Regions from separate parts of the Dethiothermospora halolimnae genome, predicted to be linked through region 3. Evidence: riboswitches for the same ligand, from Rfam matches in the RefSeq annotation. Region 3 holds a riboswitch; each other region holds the start of a gene.
The links. Region 3 has a riboswitch for cobalamin ahead of V6137_RS04585 (cobyric acid synthase). Riboswitches for the same ligand answer to the same signal wherever they lie in the genome.
Positions count from the first base shown of each region.

Region 1: linked by a shared signal. The riboswitch ahead of V6137_RS14000 (ABC transporter substrate-binding protein) and the one ahead of V6137_RS04585 (cobyric acid synthase) in region 3 are both predicted to bind cobalamin.
Region 2: linked by a shared signal. The riboswitch ahead of V6137_RS00415 (ABC transporter substrate-binding protein) and the one ahead of V6137_RS04585 (cobyric acid synthase) in region 3 are both predicted to bind cobalamin.

Region 1 covers NZ_JBAKFX010000037.1:28,947-33,528, reverse strand. Annotated here, with positions in the region: gene V6137_RS14010 (nucleobase:cation symporter-2 family protein) at 1-87, shown strand, start outside; gene V6137_RS14005 (lipase family alpha/beta hydrolase) at 388-1,692, shown strand; cobalamin riboswitch at 1,735-1,915, shown strand; gene V6137_RS14000 (ABC transporter substrate-binding protein) at 2,007-2,987, shown strand; gene V6137_RS13995 (FecCD family ABC transporter permease) at 3,005-3,883, shown strand; gene V6137_RS13990 (DUF362 domain-containing protein) at 3,874-4,209, shown strand; gene V6137_RS13985 (chemotaxis protein CheX) at 4,270-4,582, shown strand, end outside.
Region 2 covers NZ_JBAKFX010000001.1:89,594-94,175, reverse strand. Annotated here, with positions in the region: gene V6137_RS00435 (helix-turn-helix transcriptional regulator) at 1-628, shown strand, start outside; gene V6137_RS00430 (VOC family protein) at 695-1,138, shown strand; gene V6137_RS00425 (transposase) at 1,263-2,189, shown strand; gene V6137_RS00420 (hypothetical protein) at 2,182-2,355, shown strand; cobalamin riboswitch at 2,464-2,646, shown strand; gene V6137_RS00415 (ABC transporter substrate-binding protein) at 2,948-3,988, shown strand; gene V6137_RS00410 (FecCD family ABC transporter permease) at 4,015-4,582, shown strand, end outside.
Region 3 covers NZ_JBAKFX010000007.1:33,094-37,675, forward strand. Annotated here, with positions in the region: gene V6137_RS04580 (YcdB/YcdC domain-containing protein) at 1-734, shown strand, start outside; cobalamin riboswitch at 1,099-1,282, shown strand; gene V6137_RS04585 (cobyric acid synthase) at 1,486-2,973, shown strand; gene cbiB (adenosylcobinamide-phosphate synthase CbiB) at 2,975-3,925, shown strand; gene cobD (threonine-phosphate decarboxylase CobD) at 3,936-4,582, shown strand, end outside.

The DNA.
Region 1 (4,582 bases), on a different contig from region 3:
AAATTAGCAATCATATTCCATTCAGGAATAACCACAGGTACTTTGGCGGCAATAGTACTAAACTTAATATTACCTAAAGATAAGTAAAAAATGGCCCTAGGGCCGTTTTTTTTAGTTAATAGATAATAGTTAACAATTAATAGTTAATAGATATGGTTATTTCACTCCCTACGGTCGTAAAATTTTATTCTGATAGTGACTGATGAAATTTATTGGGAACTACGTGGTTTTTTGAATTCTTAGTTATTAGAGGAAGTGTAATTCTATAACTTATGTAAAACCACAAATATTTTGTTGTTGGGGGATTCGTAATCCCACAACTATTTTTTTATCAACTTTTATATTTATAAATCATAATATAAATATAAAAGTAGTGGAGTGATAAATATGATGAATTATAATATACAAACAAATAAAAAGCTTCCGTTAGTATTTATACCTGGTATATTTGGTTCCTTGGGAGATGATATTATCCCAGGAACAGGAGAGTTTAGTTTTGGACCAGCTAGCTATATATACGATCCTTTTATTAAAAGTTTAGAGGGGATGGGATATAAGAAAGAGGTAGATTTATTTGTAGTACATTATGACTGGAGAAAAGGGAATTATTATAGTGGGACAAACTATCTTATACCAGAGCTAAATAGAATTAAGCAGATATATAAAACTAATAAGGTAAATATTGTATGTCATAGCATGGGAGGGTTGGTGGCTAGAGCTTATATACAAAGTGACTTGTACAATTACGATATTAATAAATTAATAATGATTGGTACTCCCAATGCTGGGACGGTGAAGGCCTACTATTTTTGGGAAGGTGGAGAATTGCCCTATGATAAAGTCAATGGGAATGTATTTTTCAAAGTACTTTGGGAAGGATTTGTATGGATTTTTAAAAAGGTATATAAGGAAAAACAGGATATTAATTTTTTGAAAAAGTTTTTTCCTGTAGCAAAAGAATTATTACCAAGTAGAGAATATGGAGAATATCTATTTTATAAGGATGATAAGGACTTTATTCAGTTTATATCCCATGATAGAATACAAGAAAAAAATAGTTTTCTTAATCACTTGAATTCTAGTGTTGATAAACTTTACAGTAGAATAGGAGATATCCATATAATAGTAGGTAAGGGTATTGAGACTTCAAGGTTTATATGTGTAAATAAAGTAGATAGTGACAAGGAACTGTGGATAGATGGTAAACCGGGATATGTTATAACAAGTCCCCGTGGTGATGGAACAGTGATTAGTAGTAGTGTTGCATCTATATTTGGGAGAAAACTATTTATAAATGGAGACCATGGAGATATCTTACTTAAATCTGTTGATAAAATAAAAGATATATTAAATATAAAAACTATTTCTAGAAGACAACAAAGTTTTAAAAATAAAGTTTTATATAGTATAATAGCTAGAGACGTCAAAAACATAGAAATACATAAGATAAATAAAAAAATATCTATTAATAATAAATGGGAAGATAATTATAAAGGACTGACGGTAATAAAAGTTGGGGAAAATTCCTATTGGCTTATTATTGATTATAATTATTTTAATAAATCAACAATAAGATTTGATTCAATTAAAACTATGTATAGTGAAATAATTATTTTAAAAGGGGAAAAGAACAAGGGAGTAAAGAAGGTATCTGAAGTAAATACAAAGGACTATTATGAACTTAGTTTATAATAATCTTGAATAATCAAATTGTATCTGTTATTATTTTATATGAGTATAATAAAAAAGTTAGGTGTTTCATAAAGAAACTTAAAAGGGAAAGTAGTGAAAATCTACTACAGCCCCCGCTACTGTAAGTGAGGATGAAACCAACATATGCCACTGGGGAACCGGGAAGGCGTTGGAAGTAATATGATTCACAAGTCAGGATATCTGCCTAACAAATTGGTCTCGGAGGGAGGGTATATACTTATATATCCTAGCATAATAATAGCTAGGTATTTTTATGTTTAATAAGCTATAATAAAAAACGGAGGAGGATATATATGAAAGTGAGAGGTAAAAAGATTATATCTGTGCTTATGGTATTATTATTAACTATGACAGTGTTATCAGGCTGTATAAGGGTGAAGGATGAATATAAAGATAATGACAGTAAAGAAGAACAAAATACAAATGATACAGTTGGATTCCATTATCCATTGACAGTTAAAGATGGATTTGACAATGAAGTAACATTTGAAAAAGCACCTAAAAGGATTGTATCTTTAGCACCAAATAATACTGAAATATTATTTGCACTGGGTCTTGGTAATAGAGTAGTGGGAGTTAGTAAGTATTCTGATTATCCAGAAGCAGCTAAAGATAAAGAGACTGTTGGTAGTTATAATAGCATGAATATAGAGAAAATTATAGAACTGAGTCCTGATTTAGTAGTTCAATATGGTGAAGGTAAAGAAAATATTAATAAGCAATTAAAGGCTGCAGGTATCAAGATACTAAACTATGAACCAGAGTCCATTAAAGAAGTTATGTCAACTATCGAATCTATAGGTCAAGTAACAAATACAATGAAAAAAGCTAAGGAAATCACGGTTGTTATGCAGGCTAAAATGGATTATATAGCATCTGAAGTGAAAGATGCTAAGAAACCAAAGGTGTTTTATGAAGTTTGGGGAGACCCGTTAAAGACCGCAGGACCAGGGTCTTTTATAGATGAAATTATTACTTTAGCAGGTGGAGAAAATATAGCTGGTGATGCATCTGGTTCCTACGCTGATTATTCAGTGGAGAAATTAGTAGAAAAAAATCCAGATATTTATATAGCACCAAATAGTCCTGGAAAAACAGTTGAATCTATAAAAAATAATGAGCAGTATAAAACATTAAATGCTGTAAAAAATGATAAAATATATCTTGTTGATCAGAATATTATTTCAAGAGCTGGTCCTAGAATAGTAGATGTCCTTGAAATGATTGCAAAAAAAATACATCCAGAATTATTTAAAGATACTACTAAAGAATAGACGAAGTAGGGATATTTATGAAAATCAACTTACAGAGAAGGGAAAGTTGGGTTTTTACTTTGTCTTCTCTGGTTATAATTTTATTAGTTAGTATAGCGGTATTTTCAACGATAGGAAGTGCAAATATAAATGTTTTAACCACTATAAAGATAGTTTTCTCTAAAATACCTATAATACAGAATTATATAGATATAGATAGCATTCCAAAATCATATCAGGCTATTATTTTTAATATAAGAATACCTAGAATATTGGTAGGTGTATTGGTGGGAGCAGCTCTTTCTAGTGTGGGGGCTGCTTTTCAAGGAATGTTTAAAAATCCCATGGCTGACCCCTACGTTATAGGGATATCTTCAGGAGCCGCTCTAGGAGCTACTTTGGTTATTATAACTGGAATTAACATAGTCCTATTTAATATATCAAGTATATCTATAGGGGCATTTTTAGGGGCTATGGTATCTACATTTATAGTTTATTTTGTATCTAAGGTAAAAAATAAGGTGCCAGTAACTACGTTACTTCTTTCAGGAATAGCTGTTGGACAATTTTTTACTGCTATCATGTCATTTCTTATGGTGATCCATAGTAATGACTTAAGCAAAATAATTTATTGGACATTGGGTAGTTTTTCGGGGAAAGGGTGGAATCAACTTTTAACTATTTTATTTCCTATTTGTATAGCCATAGGTCTATTAATCTTTTTATCAAGGGATTTAAATATAATGTTAACAGGGGAAGAATCGGCTAAAAATCTAGGGTTAAATGTAGAAAAGACAAAAATAGTTATATTAGTATTATGTTCATTTATAACTGCTATGGCAGTATCGGTTAGTGGCATAATAGGATTTGTTGGTCTTATAATTCCCCACATAGTAAGATTGAAAAAATGCCAATAGATTTAACCATAGTTAGTGCTGATAGGACGATGATAGGAACAGGGCCGTCTCTAGGGAAGTCTATAGAAAATAAAGGCTTAATAATTGCCGGTACAGATCCCATATCCACCGATACTGTTTCTGCAAGATTATTAGGTTTTTTACCCCAAGCTATTCATTATTTATATACACTACATAAAAAGAGGATAGGTGAAGGAGACTTGAAAAAAATAGAATTAAAGGGGATTGGTATCAAAAAGGCAGAAGAAGAATTTAGTATAAATACTTTTAATAAAAGAATAGTTTTAGATGACAAGGGGATAAAGAATATACATGGCAATAAATAGTCTTTTTCAACAAAATGTGATATAATTCTATTAAATTATGCTTACAGAAAGGATGATATAATGAAAGTAGAATATGTAAATCCATTTTTAACAGCAAGTAAAGATATACTAGTCCAAGTAGGGAATATAGCACTAGAGCAAAAGAAACCTTTTATGAGAAAAGATATAAGCCTAATTGATTCAATAGCAGTGGTCGTTGGAGTCACCGGGAATTTAAAAGGACAGATTGTTATTAATTTTACTGAAGAGACAGGAAAAAAATTAGCTTCTAATATGATGGGAGGTATGCCAGTGGCTACTTTAGATGAAATGGCTAAAAGTGCTATTTCTGAACTTGGAAATATGATTATGGGAAATGCCTCTACTAAATTGT
Region 2 (4,582 bases), on a different contig from region 3:
AAAATCCATATCTAATAAATTTCATACCATACTTCCAACCGATTTAGAAAAAGATAAATTAGTCATAAAATTAAATCCTTTAATGAATGAAAAGAAGCTAAGGTACAATGTAGATATATTATCTAAGGCTAGAAATAATTGTCGTAAAGTTAAGATTAAATATATAGATAGTAACTTTAAAGAAACATCTAGAACTATATGTGCCTATACCTTGGTAATGCTGGGAACCACCTGGTATGTCTATGGCTATTGTGAACTTAGAAAAGATTTTAGATTATTTAAACTAAATAGGATTATATCTTGCAATCTCTTAAGAGATAAATTTGAAATTAAAGAAACACCCAAGATCCTCCCTTGGGATGATAATATGGATTCTAAAAGAAAAAGTACCAAAATAATATTAGAAGTTGATAAAGCTTTACAAGGTAAACTTCCCGATTATTTTGACCATAAAAATTGTAAAGTTGAGGATGATAGGATAATTGTTAATCTAGATTTTCCTGTGGATGAATGGTTATATTCCATTCTTTTCGGATTAGTTCCCTATGTTAGGATTATAGAACCCACTTGGGTGAGGGAAGAGTTTGTTAGAAGGCTTAAAATATCTCTAGAAAAAAACAATCTATGACACAATGGTGTCCTAATATATATTTTATAATAAGTATATAGTCAACTTAACAGGGAGGAATAATATATGCTTAAATTAGGTTCTACATATTTATTTGTAAAGGATATGAATAAATCTATTTACTTCTATGAAAAATTACTTCAAATGAAAGTTACTTCTAAAAATTTTAATAGATGGGCTCAGTTTAATTTTGACGGGAATTGTATTGCCCTTATGAATCAGCAGTATGATGATAAAAGAATGGGAAGTGGTGAAAATTTACAAGGGGTTTATAGTGAAGAATATCTAGAAAGATATAAAGACTTTAAAATAACTTATGGTAATAATTTTGTGCTAAATTTTTATATCAATAATTTAAATGCTGAATATGAAAGACTTAAGAAATTAGATATAGGTAAAGTTTCTCCAGTTATGTATCTAAATGTGGCATCACCCTATTATTTTTTCACAATAGAAGACCCAGATGGAAATACCATCGAAATAACAGGGAATTATAACAAGGAATCATAAATTTTAACTACTATATTAGGTAGAAATTTAAAAACGGTTCAGTGAAAAATCGGGAATATAGGTATAAACACTACCCCTTAAGCTAATAATGAAATCATAATATATTAGTGAAAGGGGTAGTGTTATGCCACGTCCATTTAGATTAAAAACGAATTTTTCAATTTATCATATTATGATTAGGTGTGTAGATGGGATACTCCTATTTAAAGATGATCAGGATAGGGATCAATTTTTATTAAGAATAAAAAGATATAAAAAAAGGTATGGATTTAAGTTATATGCCTTCTGCCTTATGGATAATCATGCCCATATGGTTATTGATGCTGCAGGTGCTGATATAACCAAGATAATGCACGGTATAAACTTGTCCTATGCTAAATATTATAATAGAAAATATAAAAGAAGGGGTCATGTATTCTCCGACAGATTTAGAAGTGAGATAATAGATAAGGACAATTATATATTACAGGCCTCAAAATATATTCACAAGAATCCTAGAAAACTAAGGAATTGGAGTAATAAGGTTTTCCAATACCCATATTCCAGTGCACCAATTTATTTAGGAGATTTAGATGATAGATTTGAAATAGTAGATTGTGACCTTATATTGAAGTTATATAGTGATAAAAATAAGAAAAAAGCTATAAAGGAATATTTAGATTTTATGTTAGTGCCTAATTCTGCTGAGGAGCAAGAACAGATAGAGGCAGAATATGGGTTTAGAAACCAAAAATGTGAATATAAAAGTGAAAAAACTATCATAGCAAAGGATATAGAGCCAGATGATATACTAACTTTCGTAGGGGACTATATAGGAGAAGATAAAGATAAAATAAAAATAAAATATATTAGAAATTTAACAAAAGTCAAAGCTATAGCTATGGTTCTTATGAGTAGATTTTGCGACTATAAGGTCAAAAATATCTGCCATTACTTTGGCAATATAACTCAGTCTAGAGTGTCCAGTCTTTGTTCACTAGGGGTGGAGCTATTATTTAGTGATGAAAAATATAAGAATATCGTTGATGACTTTTTAGAAATATGTGGATAATAAAATAAAGCATTTTCAAGGTCCAAAAATTAAAATTATGGAGTTAAGTTTTATATTTTATGTTATAAAAGTGGACAAGCTTAATGAATTTATTGAAAATTTACAAGTAAATAAGGGATATAAGGTAAAAAATGAAAGTTTCAAAGCTAAATTTTTAATCAAATAATAATATAACCAATCAATGAACCGTTTTTAACTTCTTTTTAACTTCCCCTCTCCAATAAAGTTGACAATAACAACATAATTACCTATAATTAAGTTTAAATGTATAACTGAATATGCTGAAAGAATGGGTGCCTTTCATGAGGATAAAAGGGAAATTCGGTTAAAGTCCGGTGCAGCCCCCGCTACTGTAATCATTGACGAAATCTTCGTTAACCACTGGCTAAAGGGCCAGGAAGGGAAGAGACTAGGATGAAGTGTAAGCCAGGAAACCTGCCTATAAATCTTTCTTAGGTAATTATTTCGGAGGGAGATAGTTATTTATATAATGGTGATATTATGTCTTTTTTTAGAAAACTTAAGTTTTATATTACAATTATATTTATACAAGGCTCCTAATAGGGGCTTTTTTATATTAAGAATTGCTTAGTATAATAGTTCTTCTAAAAGAAAATCTAAGGGATTCAATATACCGAATCTCTACATATACTATTAGCTAAATAGATATCTACTCCCTACACTTTACACTCTATACCAACAAAGGACCTTCAATGGTGCCTTTGTTTCGCCACCAAAAGATAAAGGAGATGACAATTATGACAAAAAGAATTATTACAGTTTTACTTAGCTTATTCCTTATAGCAACACTAACCGTTGGATGTGGAAGTGATGCAAATACATCTAACAATGACAATCAAGACAAAGTAAAACAACAGAAACAGAAGGATACACAAGACCCAACAAAAGAAACATCTTACTACCCAGTGACTATAAAAAATTATAATTCCCAAGGAGAAGAATATCAAATAACATTTACTAAAAGACCGGATAAGATCATCACTACAAATCAGCCTCCAACGGAGCTTTTACTTACTTTAGGTCTTGAAGATATTATGGTGGGAACATCATACTTAGATAATCCCATTTTACCTAAACTTAAAGAGAAATATGAAAAGATACCAGTACTATCCAATAGATATCCTTCTAAAGAAGTGGTTATAGCAAAACAACCCAATTTAATATTTGGATGGAGTAGTGCATTTATGGATAAAAACATAGGTTCAGTGGAAAGTTGGAATAAAAAAGGAGTATACACGTTTATCCAAAGGAATTCAGGGGTAGCCGATGAAAGGTCCATAGAAAATGTATATAAAGACATAGATGATATAGGAAAGATTTTTAATATTAAAGATAAAGCAGATAAACTTATAAACTCAATGAAAGAAAGAATATCCAATATCCAAGATAAAATAAAGGATAAAGAACCTGTTAAAGTACTTGCATTAGAAGGGGCTGGAGATAATAAATATCGTGTATATGGTAAAACATCCCTTATAAATGACATGATAGAAAAGGCAGGGGGAATAAATTTAGCAGAAAAGAGTGGAACCTATAGCATAGAAAATATAGTTGCTAAAAATCCAGATGCTATTATACTTATCCATTATTTAGAGCAAGAAAAGGATAATGATAGTATAAAAGGATTAAAAAATAATTCTGTCCTTAATAATGTAAATGCTATAAAAAATGATAAAATAATATTTACACCCCTAGCAGAAACCTATGCTGGAGGAATTAGAACTATAAAGGGTATTGAAAGGTTTGCTAAGGAGTTTTATCCAGAATTATTTAAATAAATATATGGAAATAATAGGTGATAATATTGGAAAACACAGAAAAACTAGGACAATCCATAGGGGAAAATACCAATAGCTTTAAAGAAGGAATAATTAAAGATAGGAAGGTTTTTATAATAACAATCCTATTACTTATAATAACCTTATTTTTATCAATTATATTTGCTGTGGTATTTGGTCCTGTGGAGATAAAAGCCACAGAGGCATTTAGAATAGTAGTTTATAATACAGTAAAAATACCCATAGGAGATATTGAAACCCTTACTTCAGGAATGAATTATGACATAATATGGGGAATTCGAGTTCCTAGGGTACTCTTAGGAGCAGTTGTAGGCATGGGTCTTTCTATAGTAGGAGTGGTAATGCAGGCTATGGTACAAAACCCTCTAGCCAACCCCTATACCCTAGGTATATCCTCGGGAGCCTCATTAGGGGCTACATTTGCCATAATGTTAGGTGTAGGAGGTATATTTGGTACAAATGCCATAGGGATATCGGCATTTATAGGAGCATTTATTTGTTCCGTGGCTGTATATATACTGTCTAATATCGGAGGAAATTCATCATCGGTGAAGTTATTATTAGCTGGTATGG
Region 3 (4,582 bases):
TTATTAAACTAGACAAAGCCTATGATATATTATTTGATGAGATAGGATTAGAATTGGTTTATAAATCTAAAGATAATGACTATATTTATCGTAGTGAAGTGACATCTAAAGGAAAGATGGCAAAATTAGTATACTCAGTGAAAAAAGATAAACCCCTTAATATAGATGGAATTACAGGAGATATATTGTATAGTGATGGAGAATCATATAAAGAAAATAAAATAATAAGTTATACTGATATAGATGATAGTAAAGCTAAATCTAAGATAGAAGTATTGGCACAATATGGAATAGCACTTCCTGGAGATGAATTTAAGCCCAACCAAGAAATAAAACAGAGAGAATTATTGTATTTATTGGCTAAAGCTAAAGGATACTACATTCCAGAGTTTCAGGATGATGACAAATTTGATGAAGTTTTATATGACAGGCTGATAAGTACAAATATTATAACAGCAAAAGAAAAGAATCCAGAGAAAAGTGTAACAAAAGAGGATACTATAAAATATATTATAAGATTTTTAGGCTATGATAAAGTTGCATCATTACAGGGAATATACAAATTGGAATTCCATGATGTAAAGGAAATAGACCCTAATCTTATAGGTCATATAGCTTTAGCTAAAGGGTTGGATATAATAAATTTAGAGGATGGAAATTTAAACCCTAAAGCTCAAATAACTAGGGAAGGGGCTTGTATATTAATATATAATTATTTAAATATAAGCTCTTAAATCATATCGACATTATTCAATATAAAAAGACAAAAAATGTAAGGGTGTTGCCAAATATGCTAAAAAAACGACCAGTTTTCAAATATATGTTGAATATAATTTTCTAAAGTGTACAATATAGTTACAGGGACTTTATATCCCCCTAGATTAGATAAATTTAGAAGAAATATTGGAATCAGTCCCTTAAAAAAATTATTATGATTTAAACCCCATTTTTCGTAATAAACCAAAGGGCTCCCTTATATAAGGGAGCCCTTTGGTTTATATAAATTCTGCTACCTTACACCGAACAAATGGACATCAAAAGTGCCGTTGTTCTAAGTTGACAAAAAAACTTATATTAACTATAATGAAGGTAACTTTAAAAACTGAATATCTTTGTGGTACTTTTCTTAGAAAAGTTTAAAAGGGAAAGAGGTCAAAATCCTCTACAGCCCCCGCTACTGTGATCAGGGATGAAATCTTCTATTACCACTGGTGATACTGGGAAGGAGAAGAGAGTAAAGTGAACTGTAAGTCAGGAGACCTGCCATAAAGAACAGGGATACAATTACTTCGGAGGGAAGTATGTAGTATATTCATTTGATGAATAACACATAGAAACCTTCCTATGTGTTTTTTTGTTTTTTGAAATTGAGGGTCAAATATATGGGGGTAAAGAGTTGGCGAATAGACTTAACTGTTTTTATTTTCAATAAATACAAAGAAATACAACTATTACAACTATTACAACAAGAATGGGGATGATCTTTTGGCTAAAAATATTATGTTTCAAGGAACAGCTTCTTCAGTAGGGAAGAGCTTATTATCTGCGGGCTTATGTAGAATATTAAATAACCATGGATATAATGTGGCACCCTTTAAGTCTCAAAATATGGCCCTTAATTCCTTTGTTACTAAGGAGGGAAAGGAAATGGGTAGAGCCCAGGCAGTTCAAGCGGAATCTGCAAGGGTAGAGCCTAGAGTTGATATGAATCCAATACTTTTAAAACCAACCAGTAATGTGGGGAGCCAAGTCATATTAAATGGTGTAGTTTATAAGAATATGAAGGCTATGGATTATTATAAAAAAAAGCCGGAGTTTAAAAAATATATTATTGATGCGTACCAAAATCTAGACAATAACTTCGACTGTGTAGTTATTGAAGGGGCTGGAAGTCCTGCAGAAATAAACTTAAGGAAAAATGACATAGTAAATATGGGTTTAGCTGAGATGATTGATTCCCCAGTTATACTTGTGGGGGACATAGATAGAGGTGGAGTTTTTGCATCTATATATGGAACTATAATGCTTATGGCTGAAGAGGAAAGAGCAAGAATAAAAGGTTTTATTATCAACAAATTTAGAGGAGATGTTAAAATCTTAGAGCCTGGTATAAAAATGATAGAAGAGAAGATAAATATACCATGTCTGGGTGTAGTTCCATATATGGATGTAAATATTGATGATGAGGATAGTGTAACAACTAGATTTGATAATAAAAACAGTGGAGAGATTAATGTAGGAATCATAAGGCTTCCATATATATCGAATTTTACAGATTTTTCTCCCTTAGAAATAGAAAAGGATTTAAATGTTAAGTATATAAAAAATACAGAAGAGCTAAAGGATATGGATATGATAATAATCCCAGGGAGTAAAAACACAATAAAAGATGCAGAATACTTATTTAACAATGGGTTTGATAGAGAAATATATAGAAAAAGACGTAAGGGAGTACCTATTATAGGGATATGTGGTGGTTATCAAATACTAGGTAGGGAAATAGTAGATCCATATTTAGTGGAATCTGATTTAAATAGAATAAATGGACTATCAATATTAGATATAAAAACAACAATGTTAAAAAATAAGACCACAACTCAAACTAAAGGGGAATTTATTGTAGATTCACCAGTATTTGATGATAAAGGAGATATAGTTACCGGTTATGAAATACATATGGGAGAAACGGAAATGTTAGGGGAAAGCTCCCATATATTAAGGCTTGAAGATGGTAGATTAGATGGTGCAATTAGTGAAGATGGAACTGTTATTGGAACATACCTACATGGAATATTCGATAATGACAATTTTAGAAAAAATATAATTAAATTTTTAAAGAAACAAAAGGGAATAGAATGCAGTGATGAGTCTTTAAGCTATTATGAATTAAAGGAAAAAGAATATGATAAACTGGCTGATAATATGGAGAAAAATATTAATATAAATAAAATAAAAGAAATAATGGGGTTATAAAATGAAGGAAGTATATATAATAGTTATTGCAATAATTTTAGACTTTGTTTTAGGGGATCCCCCAAATTGGCCCCATCCAATAAGGTATATAGGATGGATTATAAAAAGGTATGAAAATTTAATAAGAAAACAAAAACTAATCAATTTAAAAATAGGTGGATTTTTTCTAACGGGATTAAGTATTATCACAGTTACATTTATAGTGGGAGGGATATTATACTTATCTAAACTGATTCACCCAGTAGTCTACTATATAGTAGGAACTTATTTAGCATATACTTCCCTTGCCACTAAGTGTTTAGATATTGAAACTAAAAAGGTATATTATGCAATAAAAAATAATGATATTAAAAAGGGGAGAAAGATGCTTTCCTATTTAGTTGGAAGGGATACAGAAACCCTTACAGAGAAACAGGTGATAAGGGGAGCCATTGAAACCGTAGCAGAAAATACTATAGATGGGGTTCTAGCTCCAACATTTTATTTAATCCTTGGTTTATACTTGGGAGTACCTATAGAAATGGTATTTATGTATAAGACAATAAACACCCTAGATTCAATGGTGGGGTATATACAAAAACCCTATAGAGATATAGGATATGCATCGGCTAAACTTGATGATATGGCAAATTTTATTCCTGCTAGACTGGGGAGTTTAATTATGCTAATAGCTGGAATAATCCTTAGATATGATTTCAACAATGGATCTAAAATGCTGTTAAGGGATAGGAAAAATCACAAAAGCCCCAACTGTGCTTATCCAGAAAGTGCAGTGGCAGGATTACTTAACATACAACTGGGGGGGACAAACACATATTTTGGAGAAACCCTTTATAAACCTACAATAGGAGACGATAACGTTACTTTACAAAACGACCATATTTTAAAAACTATTAGGATAATGTATGTTTCCCAGATATTATTGGGACTATTAGTTCTGATAGTAAGATAGGAGAGGTTAAATGAATAAGCATGGTGGATATTTTGGAGAAAATAGGAAGGATATATTAGATTTTAGTGTAAATGTAAATCCACTAGGAGCATCTGATAAACTATATGACCATATTAAAAAGAATTTAAAAAGTATAATAACATATCCAGAGATTGATGGTGAAAGCCATAAAAAGATGCTGTCAAATCACCTTAATATAAAGGACAATAATATAATATTAGGAAACGGAGCAACAGAGCTTATATATTTATTTGCAAGGGCTACTAAACCCCAAAGAGTCCTTATAATAGAGCCGACATTTACTGAATATAAAAGGGGATTTAGACTAGCAGGAAGTGATATATTTAGTTATATTTCCGAGGAAATAAATGATTTTAAGATAAATAAAGACACACTATTGAATAAAATAAATAAATTAAAACCGGATGTTGTAGTATTATGTAATCCTAATAACCCAACAGGGATTTTTACCAATAAAAATGATATAAAGCCAATACTTAATAAAATAAATGATATAAACTCCTATTTATTTGTTGATGAATCCTTTATAGATTTTGTAGATAAGGAATCCTATATAGAGTTAATAGATAAAAATAATCTTTTTATCCTTAGATCTATGACTAAATTTTATGCAATACCAGGTCTTAGGTTAGGGTA